DNA from 2 places in the Paenibacillus sp. FSL E2-0178 genome. Region 2 is predicted to be linked to the other one. Evidence: riboswitches for the same ligand, from Rfam matches in the RefSeq annotation. Region 2 holds a riboswitch; the other holds the start of a gene.
What was found. A riboswitch is a leader RNA that binds a small molecule or an ion and turns the genes downstream of it on or off. The one in region 2 is predicted to bind cobalamin.
Positions count from the first base shown of each region.

Region 1: it holds a riboswitch for cobalamin, as region 2 does, so the genes downstream of both, MHI42_RS15570 (S-layer homology domain-containing protein) here and MHI42_RS10795 (energy-coupling factor ABC transporter permease) in region 2, are expected to answer to the same signal.

Region 1 is NZ_CP151953.1:3,559,942-3,564,893, reverse strand. Features, by position in the region: gene MHI42_RS15575 (hypothetical protein) at 1-1,918, shown strand, start outside; cobalamin riboswitch at 2,370-2,559, shown strand; gene MHI42_RS15570 (S-layer homology domain-containing protein) at 2,752-4,932, shown strand.
Region 2 is NZ_CP151953.1:2,426,173-2,431,124, reverse strand. Features, by position in the region: gene MHI42_RS10810 (alpha-N-arabinofuranosidase) at 1-567, shown strand, start outside; gene MHI42_RS10805 (DUF6171 family protein) at 584-859, shown strand; gene MHI42_RS10800 (ArsR family transcriptional regulator) at 967-1,908, opposite strand; cobalamin riboswitch at 2,071-2,267, shown strand; gene MHI42_RS10795 (energy-coupling factor ABC transporter permease) at 2,423-3,187, shown strand; gene MHI42_RS10790 (energy-coupling factor ABC transporter substrate-binding protein) at 3,187-3,483, shown strand; gene cbiQ (cobalt ECF transporter T component CbiQ) at 3,480-4,268, shown strand; gene MHI42_RS10780 (ABC transporter ATP-binding protein) at 4,528-4,952, shown strand, end outside.

The DNA of each region.
Region 1 (4,952 bases), 1.1 Mb from region 2:
TGACGCTTACGGTATTATTGAGGGCAACGATGAGCTTAGTGCGGCCTTCTTCAAAAGAGTGCTGGCTCAGCCTATATTCCGCAAAGCGCTGCTGGAGCCTTATATGGAATCCCGGCTGGCTGACGCGCCGAAATCGGCGGATATTCTGCGGTTCGTGGCGCATTGGGGCCGTTTCCTGCCGGAGGCGCTTCAGCAGGCTTTCGTGCGCGATACCGTCAAGGAATATCTGCTGGAGAAGCTGCAGCGGGACAATGATCCGGTGGCGGCGGTGGCATCGGTTCATGAGTCGGTGCAGAAGGCGGAGAAAGAACGCCGCAGAGGCGGCGGTGTACATCCTGAAGCGCTGTCACTGCTGCAGGAGCTGGGAACCGTTGCGGACCGCTTCCTGCTGAACCGGATCTCGCTGGACGAGCTGACGATGGAGCAGCTGCTGGAGATTTCCTTCCTGCGCTACCGGGATACGGCGGACTGGCAGCCGCCGCTGGATGCAATCGCTAAGCGTAAAGCGAATGCGCTGCGCGCTGCGTACCGCTGGTTCGGGGAGGAGAAGCCGGACGAGGAGATTTTTGCCGGTTTGTCTCCCCGGGAGCTGGATGATGTACAGCTGCTCGGAGGACGCTGGCTGAAGGAGCCGCGGAGCATCGAGCCGTTCGAACGGCTGCCGCTGGCCTTCTACCACAGCAGTGAACGAGAGGGCGGTCCGCTTGATTACGATGCGCTGCTGGAGCTGGTGGCGCGCAAAGCGGGCAATGATAAGGAAACGGTCTACCGTTTCCTGGCCTGGTCGCAGCATAACCGGCTGTTCACCATCTCGAGCAAGAAGCTGTGGCCGAATTACCGGCGGGCGGTGCTGAAGTATTTCCTGAAGAATGACCGCGAGGCGTTCAAGAACCGCGATTTCCGCAAAAGCTATAGCTCGGCCGCAACGCCCGCCATGCAGAATGTCTACAATGAAGCCCGCTCCCAGCTGGCTTCGCCGCTGGCGCGGTGGGTCAGCCGTAGCCGATTTCAGATCCTGATCTCCGGCAGCGTGCTTGGGATCGTACTGATCATAGCCGTCATCGCCATCAGCTGGCTGCGGCCGGATGCGGATACCGCTGCGCCGCAGCCGACTGTGAGCCCGATTCGGGTCGATATCCACAATGTGGATGGGCAAGAGCAAGCCCCGGTCTCTGTACGGCTGGTTGGCGGAGTGGCAGGTGCCGGGACAAGCACAGGAACCGGAAATGGTGGAACAGAAGGTACCGGGAACGCTGGCGGGGCTGAAGGCGGCGGAACAGAAGGCACCGGGAATGCAGGCGGGGCTGAAGGCGGCGGAACAGAAGGCAGCGGGAATGCTGGCGGGGGTGAAAGCAGCGGAACAGAAGGCACCGGGAATGCAGGCGGGGCTGAAAGCAGCGGGGAAGCAGGCGTCAAGCTGGTGTTCAGCTTTGCCGCAGCGGCGGAGTGCTCCGACTTCAAGCCGGCGGAGATCATTGTGATGTCCGGTAATAACGTTGCGGACACTTACAAGGTTGCAGCAACTGCGAGCAGTTGCCAGGCCGCCGGGAATGACGGCGGCACGGGAGAGGCAGGCGCCGGGAATGACGGCGGCTCTGGCGAGGGAGCCGTGGGGACTGACGGCGGCTTGAATGGGGATGCAGCCGCTGGAAATAGCGGCGGCTCTGATGAAGCCGAAGCCTCCCCGGCGGCGGGTGCATCGGGCGCAGGAACACCTGCGCGCGTATATGAAGTGACGGTGGAGCTGGAGCCGGGCGCGAAGCTGGCCGCGGGTGATGTGATCACCGCCGGAATCTATACGCTGAAGCTACAGGCTAGTCCGGGGAGCATTCTGGGAAGTACCCCGAGCACTACTCCGGAGACTACACCCGGTACCGACCCCACTCCTTCCGCCAGCCCGGACACGGATGCGGAATGATTGGGTGAGAGCCTGAATTGGGTGAAGCCGGATGTAAGAGACGTCCGGCATAATCAGCTCTATTATGCGTTTTATTGTAATTGGTACATTAGATTCCGGATTTTAGAGCCTATAAGGGCTATATTCCAAAATCAATTGTATATTAAATACAGCAGAATGCATTATGGCCGCCGTATATTCCCATTCTGTTGTACATAATACAATCAACCAGCTGCCGGCTCTTGCCGGAAGCGGAAGAATCACTATTTAAGTCCTGAACAGCACGATATGCCGGGAGAATGAGGCGAGTGTTGTTCAGGATTTTTTGTGCGGAAGGGGCAGGGGGGGCCTATAATTGAAACAGCTTGTCTATAGACATACAGGGGAATAGTAGATATGATTGTTTGTGAATATTAAAATTTAATAAGCTTTGGAAAAAGGTGCGGATTTCCGTAGAAACAGGCGCTGTCACGCAACAGATAGCCATGCCGGTGCTACGAATGTAATCTGCTTAAAAGGGAAGTCCGGTGCAATTCCGGTGCGGTCCCGCCACTGTAAATGCGGAGCGACTCCTGAGAAGCCACTGTCTGATAATGGGATGGGAAGGCGGGGGAAGCAATGAAGCGTAAGCCAGGAGACCTGCCTTTTTCGTTGTTGTTTCTATTCTTCGGGGGTAAGAATGCGGAACAGGTGCAAACATAAGCAGTGGCTGTGTGTAGGGAAACTTCATTTCAGCCGCATGTATTGTATCCTTCCCCGGCCGCCCTGTACAGGGCGGTCTTTATGTTGCACCCGCATCAGCGGAGGACGCAGGATTTATCTATACCATTCTATTCACAGAAAGAGGTCAAGCAATGAAGAACAATCTATCATCCAAGTTTATCCGGCTGGGTCTGATCGTTGTCATGATGTTCGCGGTTCTGGGAGCATCCGTGGCTCCGGCAGGACAGGCTTTTGCCCAGAGTGATACCGCATCAGCCCAGTTAAGTGCAAATACAGCGAATACGGCTTCAGCTCTACCGGCAGGCACAGAAGTTAGCGTAGCTGAGGCAGTCTATGCCACTTCGGAGTTTGTGCTGAAGGCCGGAGTCCAGTCCGACTGGCAGGCCATCGGCCTCGCGCAGGCGGGCTACAAGGTTCCGGATAGTTATTTAAAGGCGCTTGAGAGTAAAGTAGCCGCAGCCAAGGGTGTTTACGCCAGAGCTACGGACTATGCGCGGATTACGCTGGCGGTTAGGGCGCTTGGCGGGAATCCGGCGGATGTCGCCGGCTACAACCTGATTGAGAAGCTCTACAATAACGATAATATTACCGGCCAGACGCTGAACAACGCAGCCTATGTACTGCTGGCGCTTGATTCCGGAACGTATACTATACCTGACAATGCGAAATGGACACCGGCGAAACTGCTGGCTGAGATCCTGTCCAAGCAGAACACAGACGGCGGCTTCACCCTGACTACGGGAGCAAGTGACCCGGACATGACGGCGATGGTGCTTACTGTGCTGGCAGGACATAAGGATGATCCGGCAGTCAATACCGCGGGACAGCGGGCGGCAGCCTGGCTGGCGACCGCACAGGACAAGAACGGCGGCTATGGTGACAGCAGTGAGAGTGTCGCTCAAGCCATTATTGGCCTGTCCTCCTTTGGCATTGACCCGGCAGGAGCGGAGTATACCGTAGGCAATGTGAACCTTGTCAGTAAGCTTCTTAGCTTCAGTGCAGCAGATGGCGGGTTCGCTCATACAGCGGGCGGAAGCTACAATCAGCTCTCGACAGAGCAGGCGCTGGAAGCATTGGTAGCTTACAAGCTTTTCAGCACAGGCAGCAAGCTCTATGACCTTAGCAATTCACCTGTGAAGAGTCCTCAGGTTAGTGTGTCTGTTGCCATTGAGGGCCCTAACGGAACCCTGGCAGAAGGCACTGTATATGCGGGAAATGTACTTCAAGCACTGGAGAAGGCAGCGGCGGCGAAGAAGGTGGCCCTGGTCAATGAAGCTGGCAATTACGTGACGGGAATCGGCGGCGTAACTGCGGGTGCTTTTGGCGGCTATGACGGGTGGATGTATGTTGTAGCCCGCGGTGGAGCGTGGATCTATCCAAGTGTAGGCATGGGTGATTTCCTTCTTGCGGAGAATGACCGCGTGCTTGTCTATTATGGCGGGGATAACACACAGGTGGTAGAGTCCGTGACGGTCTCCCCTGCACAGCCGCAGCCTGGACAAGATATTACTGTAAAAGTAACTCAAAAGCAGTGGGTATGGAATGAAGCGACCTTCACTTCCGACCCGGTATCCTCACCAGCCGCAGGGGTTCAGGTATCCATCGGCGGTAAAACTGCTGTTACGGATGCTGCGGGTTCAGCTGTTGTTGCCGGCGGCCTGCCAGCGAATAAATATACGATTACCGTTACCGGATATCTCAAAGACAGCACACCTGCGGTAGTCCGCTATTCGCAGCCGCTGACCGTGGCTTCTGCTGCGGCTGACCGTGCTGCTTTTACCGATGTGAAGTCAATCTCGCCTTGGGCGCTGGAGTCAGTGTATACGGCCTATGACCGCAAGCTGATGGGCGGGGTCAGTGAGAGCAGCCTCGTGTTTGCACCGAAGCAGAATATTACCCGCGCTGAATTTGCAGCACTGCTGCTGAGATTGACCGGCAACGAGCCGTCTGCGGCATCGTCAGCCCAGAGTTTCAGTGATGTTAAGGCGGATGCGTGGTATTATGGAGCAGTGAACAAAGCGAAGGAACTGGGAATTGTCAGCGGAGTAACAGGTACAGCCTTCAAACCGGACGGCCCCGTTACCCGCCAGGATATGGCTGTAATGATCGTAAGAGCCTTGAAGCTGGACGAAGCTTCGGCAGCAGCGGGAACCGGAAAATTCACAGATGAAGAACAGATCAGCGCCTACGCATTAACGGCGGTACGTACTGTAACCGGACTTGGAATTATGAGCGGTACCGGCGGCGAATTCGCTCCTGCCACAGCTGTAACCAGAGAAATGGCCGCTGCTGTAGCGGTTAGATTGCCTTAGGCAAAGAGATAGGTCAAGGA
Region 2 (4,952 bases):
GGATTCCTCTACCAGCAGAACACGATCCGCGATGCGCTGGTTGCCGGTCTGACCCTGAATATCTTCCACAAGCACAGCGACCGTGTGCGGATGGCGAACATTGCCCAGACCGTTAACGTGCTGCAGGCTGTAATCCTGACCGAAGGCGAGAAAATGCTGCTGACTCCAACCTATCATGTATTCAATATGTATAAAGTACATCAGGATGCGGAGCTGCTGGATCTAACAGTGGATAGCCCGTTATACAGCTATGAGGGCGTGGAGATTCCTGAAGTATCTGCTTCAGCTTCCGTAACAGCAGAGGGTGTCATTCATGTCAGCCTGTGCAACCTGAATCACGCTGCACCGGCAGTATTGCCGCTGGAGCTGCGCGGACTGGCTGGACAGTCAGCAGCCGTAAGCGGCACTACACTTGCCGGGTCTTCCATCGATGCCCACAATACCTTCGGGCAGCCGGAAGCGGTAGTACCGCAGCCGTTCACCGCCTTCCAGCTTGAAGGCGACACCCTTACGGTTGAACTGCCGCCAATGTCGGTGACAGTACTGGCAATTACTCCGGGAGCTTAACGGGAAGGAGCACAGCATGACTACAACCTCAGCATGCAAGGGATGCCGGGAAGAGTACAAGGTGACGGAAGCGCAGATTGCCCGGATTCTCGCCTCCTCCATGTTCAATCCGGAGAATACAGCCCCGGACGAAGTCTATGCCGAGCGGGTTGCCCTATGCGGAGCTTGTCCCAAGCTGCAGGATGGCGTAACCTGCATTGCCTGCGGCTGCATTATACCGGTCGTGGCCCGGCTGAAGGCACGCGGCTGTCCGCTGCCGGGCGGCGGCCTGTGGCAGCCGGTGACTGATTAAACTCCAAAGCTGCTGCAATACACCGTAACCACAACAGCGGCAGCGGGGGACCTGAGCTTAAGGTCTCCCGCTGCCGCTGTTTGCTGTCTAGTCCTGTCCTGTCCTGGTCATTCCGTCCGGCTGGCACTTGCCGAAGCTTCAACAGCATCTGTATAAAAGAGCTCAAAGACCAGATCCTCGTTGTAGTTGCCAAACCCCTTGCCGAATAAGGTAAGGCCGCCGATATGCTCCGCATCCTCTTCCACTGAGACCTTGAACGTCCACTGCTTATCACGGATACCGACCTGCTCCAGCGTAACCTCTGACAGCTTCTGACCATCCATGAACGTGCCCGCCGGAGTAATCCGCAGCTGCTTAAGCAGTCCATATTGGTTGGTGAGCGCAGGCCACCAGGCAGGAGTGTATTTGCCCGGACTGTCCCCGTAGTCGCCGGGGCTGGTCCAGAAGCCGAGCCGCTGTCCGTTCAGTGTGAAAGTGATGTCGGAAGGCCAGTTATTATTGATGGACGGGGCTTCGGAGGCAATCTCCATCGTGATGACCAGCTCCTCAGGCTTCTGGCTGGACAGCAGGAAGTTCGGGATTTTATATTCTACGAATCCTTTGCCGAACCACAGAATGCCTGCATTCACCCGCTCCTGATCCCAGAAATACCGCGGATCGTCAAAGTTGCCAATCACCCGCTCGGTTGTAGATAAGCCGCAGGTCGGTTCAATCTGGAAATCAGAGTAGTGGCCCACGGGAATTTCCTTACGGTAGCCTCTGCGCTGTGTTCTGGCTTGTCCGGGGAAAATAATCTCAGCACTCTCGGCGGCCAGTGTACAAATCTTCTGCAGTCCGCTGCGTCCGGGAGCCATGTGGCTGCGGATCAGCCCGGCAGCTTCCAGCTTGCGCACATGCATCGTCATAATGGCACTGCTGAGCTTCAGCGCCCCGGCCAGTTCCTTGACGTTCATCGGCTGTTCGGACAGGAGCCGCAGCATCTGCAGGCGCACAGCGCTGGATAACGCTTCGTACACGGGTAAAGATTGTTCGGTTAGATCAAGTTTCATGTGCTGCCTCCACGTTCAGGTTATATAGTTAATAATTATATTACTCAAATGATGTTCTTACAAGCAAATGAACGCTGCCCTGCAAGCAAATGAATACTGCGCCTCGCAGCAGCTCCAATTTTATCACAGACATGCAGAGCCTGTTCCGCTATGATGTAGGATGGATTAGCGATGTAACAAGGTGCTCTTGCCAGATGAGGCAAGAGATAACAGGGAATCGGGTGCAAGTCCCGAGCGGTCCCGCCACTGTAAGGAAGAGCTGAACTTCAAGATGTCACTTGGGGAGAACCCCGGGGAAGACGAAGGATAAAGCGCCCGTATTCCAAGCCAGGAGACCTACCTTGATTACGCACACCACGACTCTACGCGGATAGGAGCGGTGTACGGATAGGTTAATGAGAAGAGGCGTCTCTGCAGCGTCCTCTATCGAATCATACCTGCGTACATACACTCCCACCCTGAAGGGCGGGAGTTTTTTTGGTTTGCTAAATTAAAGAAACTTGGAGGCTGACAAATGAAGAAACGCGGATTTTGGAGTTTTGCGGCGCTGATTGCCGGATTTACAGTGTACTTTATGCTGAACGAACCGGGAACGGCCCAGGCTATGCACATTATGGAAGGGTTTCTGCCGGTAGGCTGGGCTGTGTTCTGGTGGGTGGCGTTCTTACCGTTCTTCGTACTCGGGATTATTAGGCTTAGATCGATGACCAGGGAGAATCCGGAGCTGAAGCTGCTGCTGGGTCTGGCAGGGGCGTTCACCTTCGTCTTATCGGCACTCAAAATGCCGTCCGTTACCGGAAGCAGCTCGCATCCTACAGGTACCGGACTTGGCGCAGTTATGCTGGGGCCGCTGCCGATGGGCGTGATCGGCTCGATCGTCCTGTTGTTTCAGGCGCTGCTTCTGGCGCACGGGGGAATCACTACGCTGGGGGCGAATGCGTTCTCGATGGCGGTCGCGGGGCCTTTTGCCGGATATGCAGTCTATAAGCTGATGATGAAGCTGCCGGACCGTGAGAAGCTGGCCTTATTCTGTGCGGCGGCGGTTGCCGATCTAATGACATATGTAGTGACTTCCTTCCAGCTTGCGGTGGCTTTTCCGGCTGCGGATGGCGGAGTCCTGGCGTCTTTTCTCAAATTCGGGGGGATCTTTGCCGTGACGCAGATTCCACTGGCCATCAGTGAAGGGCTGCTGACCGTATTATTGTGGAACTGGCTGAAATCGTACAGTCCGAATGAAATGTCGCTCCTGAAACGCAAGGTCAAAGGGGGAAATGCATGATGAGCAATAAATGGAAAAATGGATTGATGCTGCTGGCCGTTGTCCTGTTGTGTGTCTTGCCGCTGCTGTTCGTGAGTGGTGATTTCGGCGGGGCCGATGATGCTGCCGAGGGTGTAATCACAGAGATAAACCCTGAATATGAACCCTGGTTCAAGCCGCTGACCGAGCTTCCGGGTGAGACGGAGAGTATGCTGTTCGCATTGCAGGCGGCGATTGGTGCCGGGGTGATCGGCTTTTCACTGGGGCTGCTGAAAGGGAAACAAGGCCAGGCGAAGCAGAACAGCATCAGCAAGTGATCAGACGAATTGATGTCCTTTCTTATAATAATGCCTTGAGGCAGCTGTCTCCCATGTGGAAAAGCTCGTTCGCGGCACTGATGTTCCTGCTCTCCTATACCGTACATCCGGTGCTGCAGATTGTGATTACGCTGTGGATGATGTCCTGGTGCATCCTGCATGCCAAAATTCCCTATCGCGCCTATGGGCTGCTGTTTGGTACGGCGCTGCTGTTCTATTGCCTTAGTGTCCCGGCGCTGCTCTTGGAATTCGGCCACCCGGCTGCGGGGGAAGCTGGCGTATTCCGGATTTCCGGGCAGCCTCTTCCGGTGTATATCACGGCAGCTGGGCTGGAGCGGGCCGGTGAACTGCTGGCCAGAGTCTCGGCCTGCATGAGCTGCTTCTTCTTCCTGATGTTCACCACCCCGTTCAGCGAGCTTCTGCAGGTGCTGCGCAGGCTGCGTATGCCGCAGATTGTGCTGGAGCTGATGCTGATCATGTACCGCTTCCTGTTCCTGCTGAATGATGCAGCGCACGGGCTGATGCTGGCCCGGAGGCTGCGCGGCGGCCGCAGAGGGTACAAGGCCAGGCTGCGGGAGACTGCAGCCATGGCCGGGGCCCTCTTCGGCAATACGATGCACCGTTATTACGGATTGTCGCAGGGGCTGCTGACCCGCGGGTTCACGGGGGAGATCATTCTGCCGCCGTACACTGCGCGTCCTGTGCCGCGGCGTTATGCGGTCCGGGCGTATGCCGGGATCGCTGTGCTGGTGCTGGCGCAGCTTTGGCTGTGGCTGCGGGGTTGAATTTAAGATTTTAGTGCAGGAAATCTGCTGGCTTTGTTGAAATCATGCCCAAAGTACAACGATTCCCCCGGAATATGGGATGTATTCCAAGATTGTTGTAAAAAGGCAGTATTTCACTTCATTTAGTTGGCTTTGAGGGAAGAATGTTGTATTCCATATAACAATCCCCCAGAAGGCCGGAGTATCCAGGATTCAAAGCTGTAAAACGTACAACATTTATCCGATACCGCTTTGCCAAATCACATTAGAGGGGGACGTCATGGACATGGAATATAGTCTGGCTTTTGACGGGGTGGTGTTTCATTACCCGGATACGAAGGAAGCCGCGCTGCGTGAACTAACCGTCTCCATTCCCAAAGGCCGCAAAACGGCGGTGCTCGGCCACAATGGTTCGGGCAAATCGACCCTGTTCCTGCATGCTGTCGGCATTCTGCGTCCACAGAAGGGTACGGTTCAGCAGGGAGGCAGGACATTGTCCTATGCCAAAAAAGAGCTGGCCGCGCTGCGGCGCAGTGTGGGCCTTGTTTTTCAGGACCCGGAGCAGCAGCTCATATTGAGCACACCTCTGGAGGATGTGTCCTTCGGGCTGCGGGGAACGGGGATGGACGAAGCCGCAATAGCTGAGCGCTGCCGCAGTGTCATGGAACTGCTGAACCTGACGGAGCTGAGTGACAAACCGGTTCA